DNA from 3 places in the Staphylococcus caprae genome. Region 1 is predicted to be linked to each of the others. Evidence: riboswitches for the same ligand, from Rfam matches in the RefSeq annotation. Region 1 holds a riboswitch; each other region holds the start of a gene.
The links. Region 1 has a riboswitch for S-adenosylmethionine ahead of JMUB898_RS10120 (methionine ABC transporter ATP-binding protein). Riboswitches for the same ligand answer to the same signal wherever they lie in the genome.

Region 1 (3,213 bases):
AACCGACTAAAGCAATAGCTGTCACAGTAATACCTGAAACTAACGCAGGCATCGCCTCAGGAAGTAGTACCTTGCGTACGACTGTCCAAGTATTCGCACCCATTGACCAAGCCGCTTCGATAACTCCCTTATCAATTTCTTTGAAGGCAATTTCTACTAAGCGAGCATAAAATGGTGCTGCACCGATAATAAGTGCTGGTAAAGCGCCTGTTGGTCCACTAATCGTTCCAAGAATTACACTTGTAAACGGTATAAGTAATAAAATTAAAATGATAAATGGTATCGCTCTAAATAAGTTAACTATAAATGAAACAATTGTGTAGAAAACTCGAGCTGCTGGTGAATGACTTTTCGCAGATAAGAAAAGTAACACCCCTAAAATCAAACCAAAGATGAAAGCAAATATAGTAGAAACAACAGTCATATATAGTGTCTCTAATATTGCTTGCCATACATCTGGCCACTGAACATTAGGCATTGTAAACATTTCGTGGAATATTTCGCCATATGATTTACCCATGTTTCAACACCTCCACATTCACATGTTGTTGATGAAGATCATTCTTAAATTGTTCAAAGTTATCACTATCAATATGCGGTATTTGAATAACTAAGAAGCCTATAGAACCATCCTTTGTATTCTTGATATTAGCTTCAAGAATATTAACGTCTATATTATGTGTTTTAGTAATATATGAAACAATAGGTTCTGTCGTATTATCCCCAGTAAAGTTTAATCTCACTATGTAAGAATCACTCGCTAATGGTTCTAATTCATCTAGAGCATCTTCAAAGTCATCATTTAAATCATCCTTAACAAAACGTTTAGTAACTGCATGTTGTGGATTTTCAAATACTTCGCTAACTTTTCCTTGTTCTATGACTTTACCGTTTTCCATTACCGCGACTTCATCGCAAATGCGTCTAATCACATGCATTTCATGAGTAATTAATACGATTGTAAGGTTTTGTTGTTCCCTTACCTTAAGTAATAAGTCTAGAATTTCATCAGTTGTTTGAGGGTCTAAAGCACTCGTTGCTTCGTCACAAAGTAAAACATCAGGGTCATTTGCTAACGCTCTAGCTATACCTACTCTTTGCTTTTGTCCACCTGATAATTCTGATGGATACGCACTCTCTCTGCCTTTCAATCCTACAAGTTCTACAAGTTCAAGTGCTTTTTGCTTCGCTCTACCACTCGGTACTCCTGCAATTTCAAGTGGGAAAGTAATATTTTTTAATACGGTTCTTGACCATAATAAGTTGAAATGTTGGAAAATCATACTTACTTTTTGTCGTTTTTTACGCAACTCTGATTTGGATAATTTACTAATATTGTCACCATCAATAATGACATCTCCAGAAGTAGGCGCTTCTAGATTGTTAAACATTCTAATTAGCGTACTTTTACCTGCACCAGAGAAACCAATAACGCCAAAAATCGAGCCTGATTCAATATTTAAATCAACGTGATCAACTGCTAGAACATCTTTGTTCTTAGTATGATATCGTTTCACTATTTGGTTTAACTCAATCACGTTAATAGCCTCCTTAAATTGCTTATATAAATTAAAAAATGCTTCCTCAATCTTTAGAGAGTTGAGAAAGCATTTGTATATCTTCTTTCTCTCATCTTCTAAAGTTAAACTTTATGTGAATTGGCACCATTTCTATATCAGACGGTTGCCGGGCTTCGTAGGGCACATCCCTCCACCTCTCTCGATAAGAGTTTACGCATCATTTAATTTGTTTTAATCCTACCACCGTACTAAAGTTTCGTCAATAACTATTTTAAATTTTCTAACAAATAAGGGACTGATTGAAAAGCATAGATTCTTTTTACTTCTTGATCCTTATTCATCACCAATAAAACAGGCACTGACATAATTTCTTTTTCTTTACTAAATTCAGGATGAAAATTAAGATCCACCTTTTTAACCGGAAGCTGTAAAATATCATTCGCAATATCTAACATTCTTTCTGAAACTTTACACGTTCCACACATTGGCGTATAGCCAAATATAAGATGTTTCTCTTCATTATAATTTTCTGTTATATCTTCAAGATCAATTGAACTATTCATTAACTAGAACTAACCTTTCAGTGTTTAAATTAGGCATGAGATTCTTTTCTTTTTTCACTGAGAAACCATATCTATTCAAAACATTAGCTAAATAATTTTTCGGACATTTCGCAACTTCACAATATGTTTTATCAACATATATGTGTTCACTTTCGCTTAAATATCGTTTAAACCATTTTCTAATTTTTTCTCCTTCGTCATCAGAATCTGCAAGAACATAAACTTGTTTACCATAAAGTGATTCTATCATATCATCAATTTTATCTATACTCATGGTCCCATGTGTACAAATAATACTTACTGGCTCTGCGATAACTTGTTGCACTCTTTTCTTATCCGATTTACCTTCAACAATGATAACTTTATTCACAATAGTCATGTCAATCCACCTTCTAAGCGTCGATAGTTAACTGTCACTTAAACCATTCACAGAATTTAGAAAAACTAAACATCACAACGGGCAAACTTACATATGGTTAATGAAAACTAAACACTGATTTAAAATATAGTGTAAAAATTCTTTTATATTATAAATAAAACTCCTTGATTAAAATAATCGAGGAGTTTAACACATGCTATTCACCAATCATTTCTGAATATTGGTCTGCTGATAATAATGCATCTAATTGACTTTCGTCATTCATTTCTACTTTAACCATCCATGCTTTTTCGTATGGTGATTCATTAACGAATTCTGGGCTATCTTCTAATTCTTCGTTGATTTCTACAATTTTACCTGAGATAGGCGCGTATAATTCGGATACTGTTTTAACAGATTCTACACTACCAAAAGTATCGCCTTCATTTAATTCGTCATTTGTTTCAGGTAGTTCAACAAATACAATGTCGCCTAACTCGTTTTGAGCGTACTCTGTAATACCAATTGTTGCTACATTATCTTCTATTTTAACCCATTCATGTTCTTTAGAATATTTAAATTCGCTCGGTACTGCCACGAGAATCCCCTCCTAATTATTAATTACATTTTAATGATGCCACACTGATATAGTTCAATCAACTATTATCTAAAAGAATTAATATGATAAAATTCGTATTTATTTATGTAAAACACGATATTTGATACATTTTCATTTCTAATGTTCACTTTTTACGACGAGTGTTAAAAAATT
Region 2 (3,213 bases), 990 kb from region 1:
TCTTTCTTTTTCTAAGGCTTCTTCATGAGATTCTTTCAAATGTTGCTCTTTTTCTTTATATTGGGCTTCTGTTTGATTTTTAATTTTCTTTTTACTGCTAATTGCAACTAAAAAGAGAATAAAGAAAAGAATTGCCACAACAATTGCAACGATTAAGCCTATAACTATCGGTGAAGATAAACTCATCACAACAACGCTCCTTTAACCATTTCAATAACTTCCATTATAATAGAAAACACTCAATTTATCGACATTTAATTGATATTTCCTTTCACTCAATTGAAAGCAATGGTTATGCTTCAACCGCATCTTTAAGTAAATTCACTTTGTCTAACTTTTCCCATGGTAGTAAAACATCTGTACGACCAAAATGACCATAAGCAGCAGTTTGTTTATAAATAGGTTGTTTTAAATCTAACATTTTAATAATTCCTGCTGGTCTTAAATCGAAGTGATTTCTAACTGCCTCTACTAATTCAGCTTCTGAAACTTTACCTGTACCAAACGTATCAATAGAAATTGACACAGGTTCTGCAACACCTATGGCATACGCTAATTGTACCTCACATTGATCAGCTAATTCTGCAGCTACAATGTTCTTAGCTACGTATCTTGCAGCATATGCAGCAGAACGGTCTACTTTAGTAGGATCTTTACCACTGAAGCAACCGCCGCCGTGGCGAGCATAACCACCATACGTATCAACAATGATTTTACGTCCTGTTAAACCAGCATCACCTTGTGGTCCACCAATCACAAATCGTCCAGTAGGATTAATAAAGAATTTCGTTTCTTCATCTAATAGATCTTCAGATACTGTTGGATAAATGACGTGTTTTTTAATATCCGCTTCAATTTGTTTAAGTTCTGTATCTTCTGCATGTTGAGTAGATACAACGATGGTATCAATGCGTTTAGGTTGATCATTCTCATCATATTCTACAGTTACTTGAACTTTACCATCAGGACGTAAGTAATTTAAAATTTCATCTTTACGTACATCGGATAAGCGTTTAGCAAGTTGATGTGATAAGAAGATTGGAAGTGGCATGTAAGTATCCGTCTCATTTGTAGCGTAACCGAACATCAAACCTTGATCTCCTGCACCAGTAGCTTCTATTTCTTCTTCAGAAATTTCATTACGATATTCTAGCGCTTTATCTACACCTTGTGCGATATCTGGAGATTGTTCATCAATTGCTGTTAATACAGCCATTGTTTGGTAATCGTATCCATATTTAGCTCTTGTGTAGCCAATATTTTTTATTGTTTCGCGAACTACTTTTGGAATATCTACGTATGTAGAAGTTGAAATTTCACCAGAAATAAGTGCCATACCTGTGGTTACTGTTGTCTCACATGCAACACGTGCATTAGGATCATCTTTAAGAATTTCATCAAGAATGGCATCAGATACTTGGTCTGCAATCTTATCGGGATGACCTTCAGTGACTGATTCTGAAGTAAATAATCGTTTATTATAAGTCATGTTTTGCTCCTTTATATATTGATTACGAAAATTCTCTTTTATGTGTGAGCTAAATAAAAGAGCCTTCTACACTATCAAGATAGAGAGAAGGCTCTTAAACGTCCATTCGCTCTTATCGTTCAGACGATATATGTCTGCAAACGGTTTGGCACCTTTCTTTACTAAAAAGAGGTTGCTGGGTTTCGTTGGGTCCATGTCCCTCCACCACTCAGGATAAGAGAATCCGTTAAAATTAATACTACCGAATTCATAGTTTAATGTCAATTTATGATTTCGCTCTATAGCTTATATTTACTGTGGATTAATCATTGTGTTGTGTTATACTATTTAAATGTAAAGGCTTACATAACTACTATTGCTTTGGAGGGATTGAGTATGTCAGTAGACACATACACAGAAACAATTAAAATTAAAAATTTACTAGAAAAACCATCAACTCAGTTTCAACTCTCAACAACTCAACTTTACAACAAGATTTTAAACAACAATGAAGGACAATTAACTGAATTAGGTGCAGTTAACGCAAGTACGGGGAAATATACTGGCCGTTCACCTAAAGATAAATTCATCGTAACTGAACCTTCATATAGAGATAATGTCAATTGGGGAGACATCAACCAACCGATTGATGAAGAAACATTTTTAAAACTTTACAATAAAGTTTTAGATTATTTGGGTAAGAAAGATGAACTCTATGTATTCAATGGTTATGCGGGAAGTGATAAAGATTCACGTTTAAAGCTAACAGTCATCAACGAATTAGCGTGGCATAACTTATTTGCACATAATATGTTTATTCGTCCAGATTCAAAAGAGGAAGCTAAGAATATCAAACCTAACTTCACAATTGTTTCTGCCCCACACTTTAAAGCAGACCCAGAAGTAGATGGGACTAAATCAGAGACATTTGTCATCATTTCATTCAAACATAAAGTGATTTTAATCGGCGGTACTGAATACGCTGGTGAAATGAAAAAAGGTATCTTCTCAGTAATGAACTACCTATTACCAATGCAAGATATTATGAGTATGCATTGCTCAGCAAATGTTGGAGAAAAAGGTGATGTTGCTTTATTCTTCGGTCTTTCAGGTACAGGTAAAACAACGCTCTCTGCTGATGCAGAACGTAAATTAATTGGGGATGATGAACACGGTTGGAATAAAAATGGCGTGTTCAATATTGAAGGCGGATGTTATGCCAAAGCCATTAACCTCTCTAAAGAAAAAGAACCACAAATTTATAATGCAATTGAATACGGTACTATTTTAGAAAATACAGTCGTTAAAGAAGATGGTACGGTAGATTTTGATGATAATAAATTTACTGAAAATACGCGTGCCGCTTATCCTATTGAACATATTGATAATATCGTTCTACCTTCTAAAGCAGCACATCCAAATACAATTATTTTCTTAACTGCTGATGCCTTTGGTGTCATTCCTCCAATTTCTAAATTGACCAAAGATCAAGCAATGTATCATTTCTTAAGTGGTTTCACATCTAAATTAGCTGGTACTGAACGCGGTGTCACTGAACCGGAACCTTCATTCTCAACTTGTTTCGGCGCACCTTTCTTACCATTAAATCCAACAGTTTACGCTGATTTACTCGGTGAACTTATCGACAAACATAACGTAGATGTTTACTTAGTTAACACTGGTTGGACTGGCGGAAAATACGGTGTAGGCCGTCGTATTAGCTTGCATTATACTCGTCAAATGGT
Region 3 (3,213 bases), 500 kb from region 1:
GTTAAGACGGCATCATGAATTGCATCTTTAAATGGCTTAATTAATACGGCTGCTTTTGGGATTTTCTCAAATGATTGTAATAACATGAATCCAATCAATGTGATTAAACTGATTGAAGCCGTTGAAATATATAGAATTCTTTCTTTTGAAGTTCTTTCCTTAAGTAATTGACCGATGATAAAACTTAAAATTAAGATCAGTACCATCATACTTAAGACAAATGTATTACCTAATAACGTTGTAAGAATAACTGTTACTAATGCGCTAATTCCAAATGATTGTACAGAGCGGTTCCATAGCACGATGCCAGGAATCGTTGCAAATAAACATAAAATTAAGCCGAGAATAGGTAATACATGTGTTACTAAAGCGACTATAAGTAATGAAATTGTTGCAATAATAGTTGCTTTAGGTTGTATTTTTGAAAACACACACGCCACTCCCATACTTTTTGACTATAACCTCTATTTTAACCTCTTTGCCAAAAATTAACAATAAAGTCATACTTCTAATGACATCGTCATTAGTTAGTATGACTTATGCAATCGTGATAACGATTGTAATCCTTTTAAAGCAATTAATGCGTATGCATTAATTAGTAGCACTTATGCAATCGCAATGGGCGATTGTAATCCTTTATTGTAATAAGACGGTCGTTATTTATTTCCTTTTAAATTGTTTTAAGTTTAGGAAGTGGTATAAATTGGGTGCCCAATCATTAAAGTTGAGGAGGAAGCCGTCATGGCCAACGTTATCAGGTACAAAGAAATGACGATGGTATTTAAACCTCTCCCCTACTGCTCTGACTTGGTCATCAGGATAAAGTAAATCATCTATAAAGCCCATGGTTAAGACTTTAGTTTCTAATGATTGAAACACTTCGTCTACGTCATCTCGTCCTCGATCAATATTATGACTATCTAAGACATCCAGCAGTGTTAAATAGCATTTTAAGTCGAAACGATTTTTGAATTTATCGCCTTGATGTTGCTGGTAACTCACAACTTCTTCTGGTGTAAATCGTTGATCATAACTTTTCGAAGAACGATATGTTAAGAAACCGAGTTGACGTGCTATACTTAAGCCTTCCTTTCCACCAAGGTGAATGGCTTGGCGTGCAATTTCATTAAATGCGCGACTATAAGATGACGTCTTATCCGTTGAAGCTAAAATAATGGCTTTATCGACATGAAATTGATTGTTATATAGTAATTCCATCGCTTGCATACCACCGAGGCTACCACCTATAAGAATATTAATCCTCTTGAAACCGAGCGCCTGAATACCTTTCTCAATCGCTTTAACAATATCTCTTAATGTGAGGTGCTCTGGAAAGTTAGGGTCATTGAGCTTGGAACTTGAGCCGAAGGGACTACCGATAACGTTGAATGTTAGAAATTGGTAATCGTGAAGCGGGATATAACCACCATCAATAATTTCGCGCCACCATCCATGTTGATCATCGGTGCCATAGGTTAAGTGGTTACCTGTTAATGCATGACATACGACAGCAAGTGGTTGGCCTGGGTATCCCACATGTTCGTAACGTAGTTTCAAGTTGTCTATTGTCTCGCCAGATTCAGTTGTAAATGTGCCTAATTCTAACGTATCTACTTTATAATTCGTCATCCTTATCGCTACCTCCTCTTACTAAAAAAGCTTCTTACTCAAATGAACAAGTAAGAAGCGATTCAGTACTTATCATTCGAGATACTCGTTGGTTGTAGCACCGTGCTATTGCTAGTCGGTTGCTGAAGCATCGTTGGGCCAATTCCCTCAGCTTCTCGAAATAAGATTTCATCAATTTAGTTGTGTGATATTACTGTTGTTAATTCCAACTTTAATTTTCTAAATTTTCTAATTAATTAGATTTTATCTAACTTCTTTTATGACTTCAATGTTTTGCTGTCATTTTCAGAAATTAAAAGAAAAAGCGTAAACAAGCAATAATAATGATACCGCCAACAATTGTTACAGTCAGACTGCGAGTGAAGATAGCGAGAAAGACGGTGGGTATGATAGCGACAATATATGGAAGATTTAGTGTATATCCAAATGCGTTGTCGTGTTGTTGAATGACCCCGTCGATGACAAGTGCAGTAAATAGTGTGATTGGAATGAACGAGAGCCACTTAACGACAATTTCTGGTAAATGCACTCTCGAAATTAAGATAAATGGAATAATTCGCATCAGTAGCGTTACAATTCCGCATAAAATAATAAGTGTGAATGTATGTAAGTCTGTGTTCATCTTTCTATCACCACCCCTAAAGCTGCCGTCACAGTTGCTGCAATTAATATCGCTACATACGATGGCATCATTAAGCTCAATGTAAGCATCAACACAACCACACAGATAATTAATAAAATATAAATTCTAAGGCGTGATTTCTTGATTGACTCAAATTGAGAGAACCCTAAAAAGATAAACATTGCAGTAATGGCGAAGTCTAAACCGAGCGTATTGGGATTAGAGATGTATTTACCAAATAATGCGCCTGCCACACATGAAATGGTCCAAAATAAATAAGCTGTAAGATTGAGACCATGAAGCCATCGATCATTAATCTTTTCGCCTTTAATGTAGGGCGTAATTGCGACTCCGAAAGTCTCATCGGTGAGTAATGTGCCGAGTCCTACCCTATTCCAAAAGCCGTAATGCTTATAGTTAGGTGCTAAGGTCATACTTAATAGGAACATTCTTGAGTTAACGATAAGTGTTGTAAGGACAATTGCAGATATGGGCGTGCCAGCAATTAATAAAGCACAAACGATAAACTGCGCTGCACCTGCATAAATAATGAGGCATAATAAAATAATTTCTAAAATACTAAATTTTTGAGAGGCTGCGACAATACCAAATGACAAACCTACGCCAGCGTATCCAAATAATGTAGGAATACATTCTCTTACCCCTTGCTTAAATGTAAGATGCGCCATTTATTCAGCCTCCATTCTTCCCGGTAAAATAGTAAAGTAAGTCTAATATATTTATTCTTTATATTCAATATCTTAAGACACCAGTTTGTGTGAGGTTAGACAACCCTAATACTCATAAGTATTGTTATGAATGCGTTTATAAAATTTCAGAATTTTGTTTCTTCTTTTAGACTTACCTCTCAAATTTGAGTTTATTTAAGGGCTCCCCCTCCCCTATTTTTGTTTTAAAAGTATTAAAAAAAAGACAATGACTTATTCAGTCATTGCCTATAA

Region 2: it holds a riboswitch for S-adenosylmethionine, as region 1 does, so the genes downstream of both, metK (methionine adenosyltransferase) here and JMUB898_RS10120 (methionine ABC transporter ATP-binding protein) in region 1, are expected to answer to the same signal.
Region 3: it holds a riboswitch for S-adenosylmethionine, as region 1 does, so the genes downstream of both, metX (homoserine O-acetyltransferase MetX) here and JMUB898_RS10120 (methionine ABC transporter ATP-binding protein) in region 1, are expected to answer to the same signal.

What each region holds. Positions count from the first base shown of each region.
Region 1 is NZ_AP018587.1:2,111,288-2,114,500, forward strand. It holds gene JMUB898_RS10115 (methionine ABC transporter permease) at 1-520, opposite strand, end outside; gene JMUB898_RS10120 (methionine ABC transporter ATP-binding protein) at 513-1,538, opposite strand; SAM riboswitch class I at 1,627-1,729, opposite strand; gene JMUB898_RS10125 (thioredoxin family protein) at 1,787-2,083, opposite strand; gene JMUB898_RS10130 (toprim domain-containing protein) at 2,076-2,462, opposite strand; gene gcvH (glycine cleavage system protein GcvH) at 2,659-3,039, opposite strand; gene JMUB898_RS10140 (arsenate reductase family protein) at 3,212-3,213, opposite strand, start outside.
Region 2 is NZ_AP018587.1:1,125,308-1,128,520, reverse strand. It holds gene JMUB898_RS05530 (nuclease-related domain-containing protein) at 1-186, opposite strand, end outside; gene metK (methionine adenosyltransferase) at 293-1,489, opposite strand; SAM riboswitch class I at 1,599-1,709, opposite strand; gene pckA (phosphoenolpyruvate carboxykinase (ATP)) at 1,865-3,213, shown strand, end outside.
Region 3 is NZ_AP018587.1:14,224-17,436, reverse strand. It holds gene JMUB898_RS00065 (YybS family protein) at 1-446, opposite strand, end outside; gene metX (homoserine O-acetyltransferase MetX) at 661-1,629, opposite strand; SAM riboswitch class I at 1,696-1,796, opposite strand; gene JMUB898_RS00055 (AzlD domain-containing protein) at 1,922-2,251, opposite strand; gene JMUB898_RS00050 (AzlC family ABC transporter permease) at 2,248-2,940, opposite strand.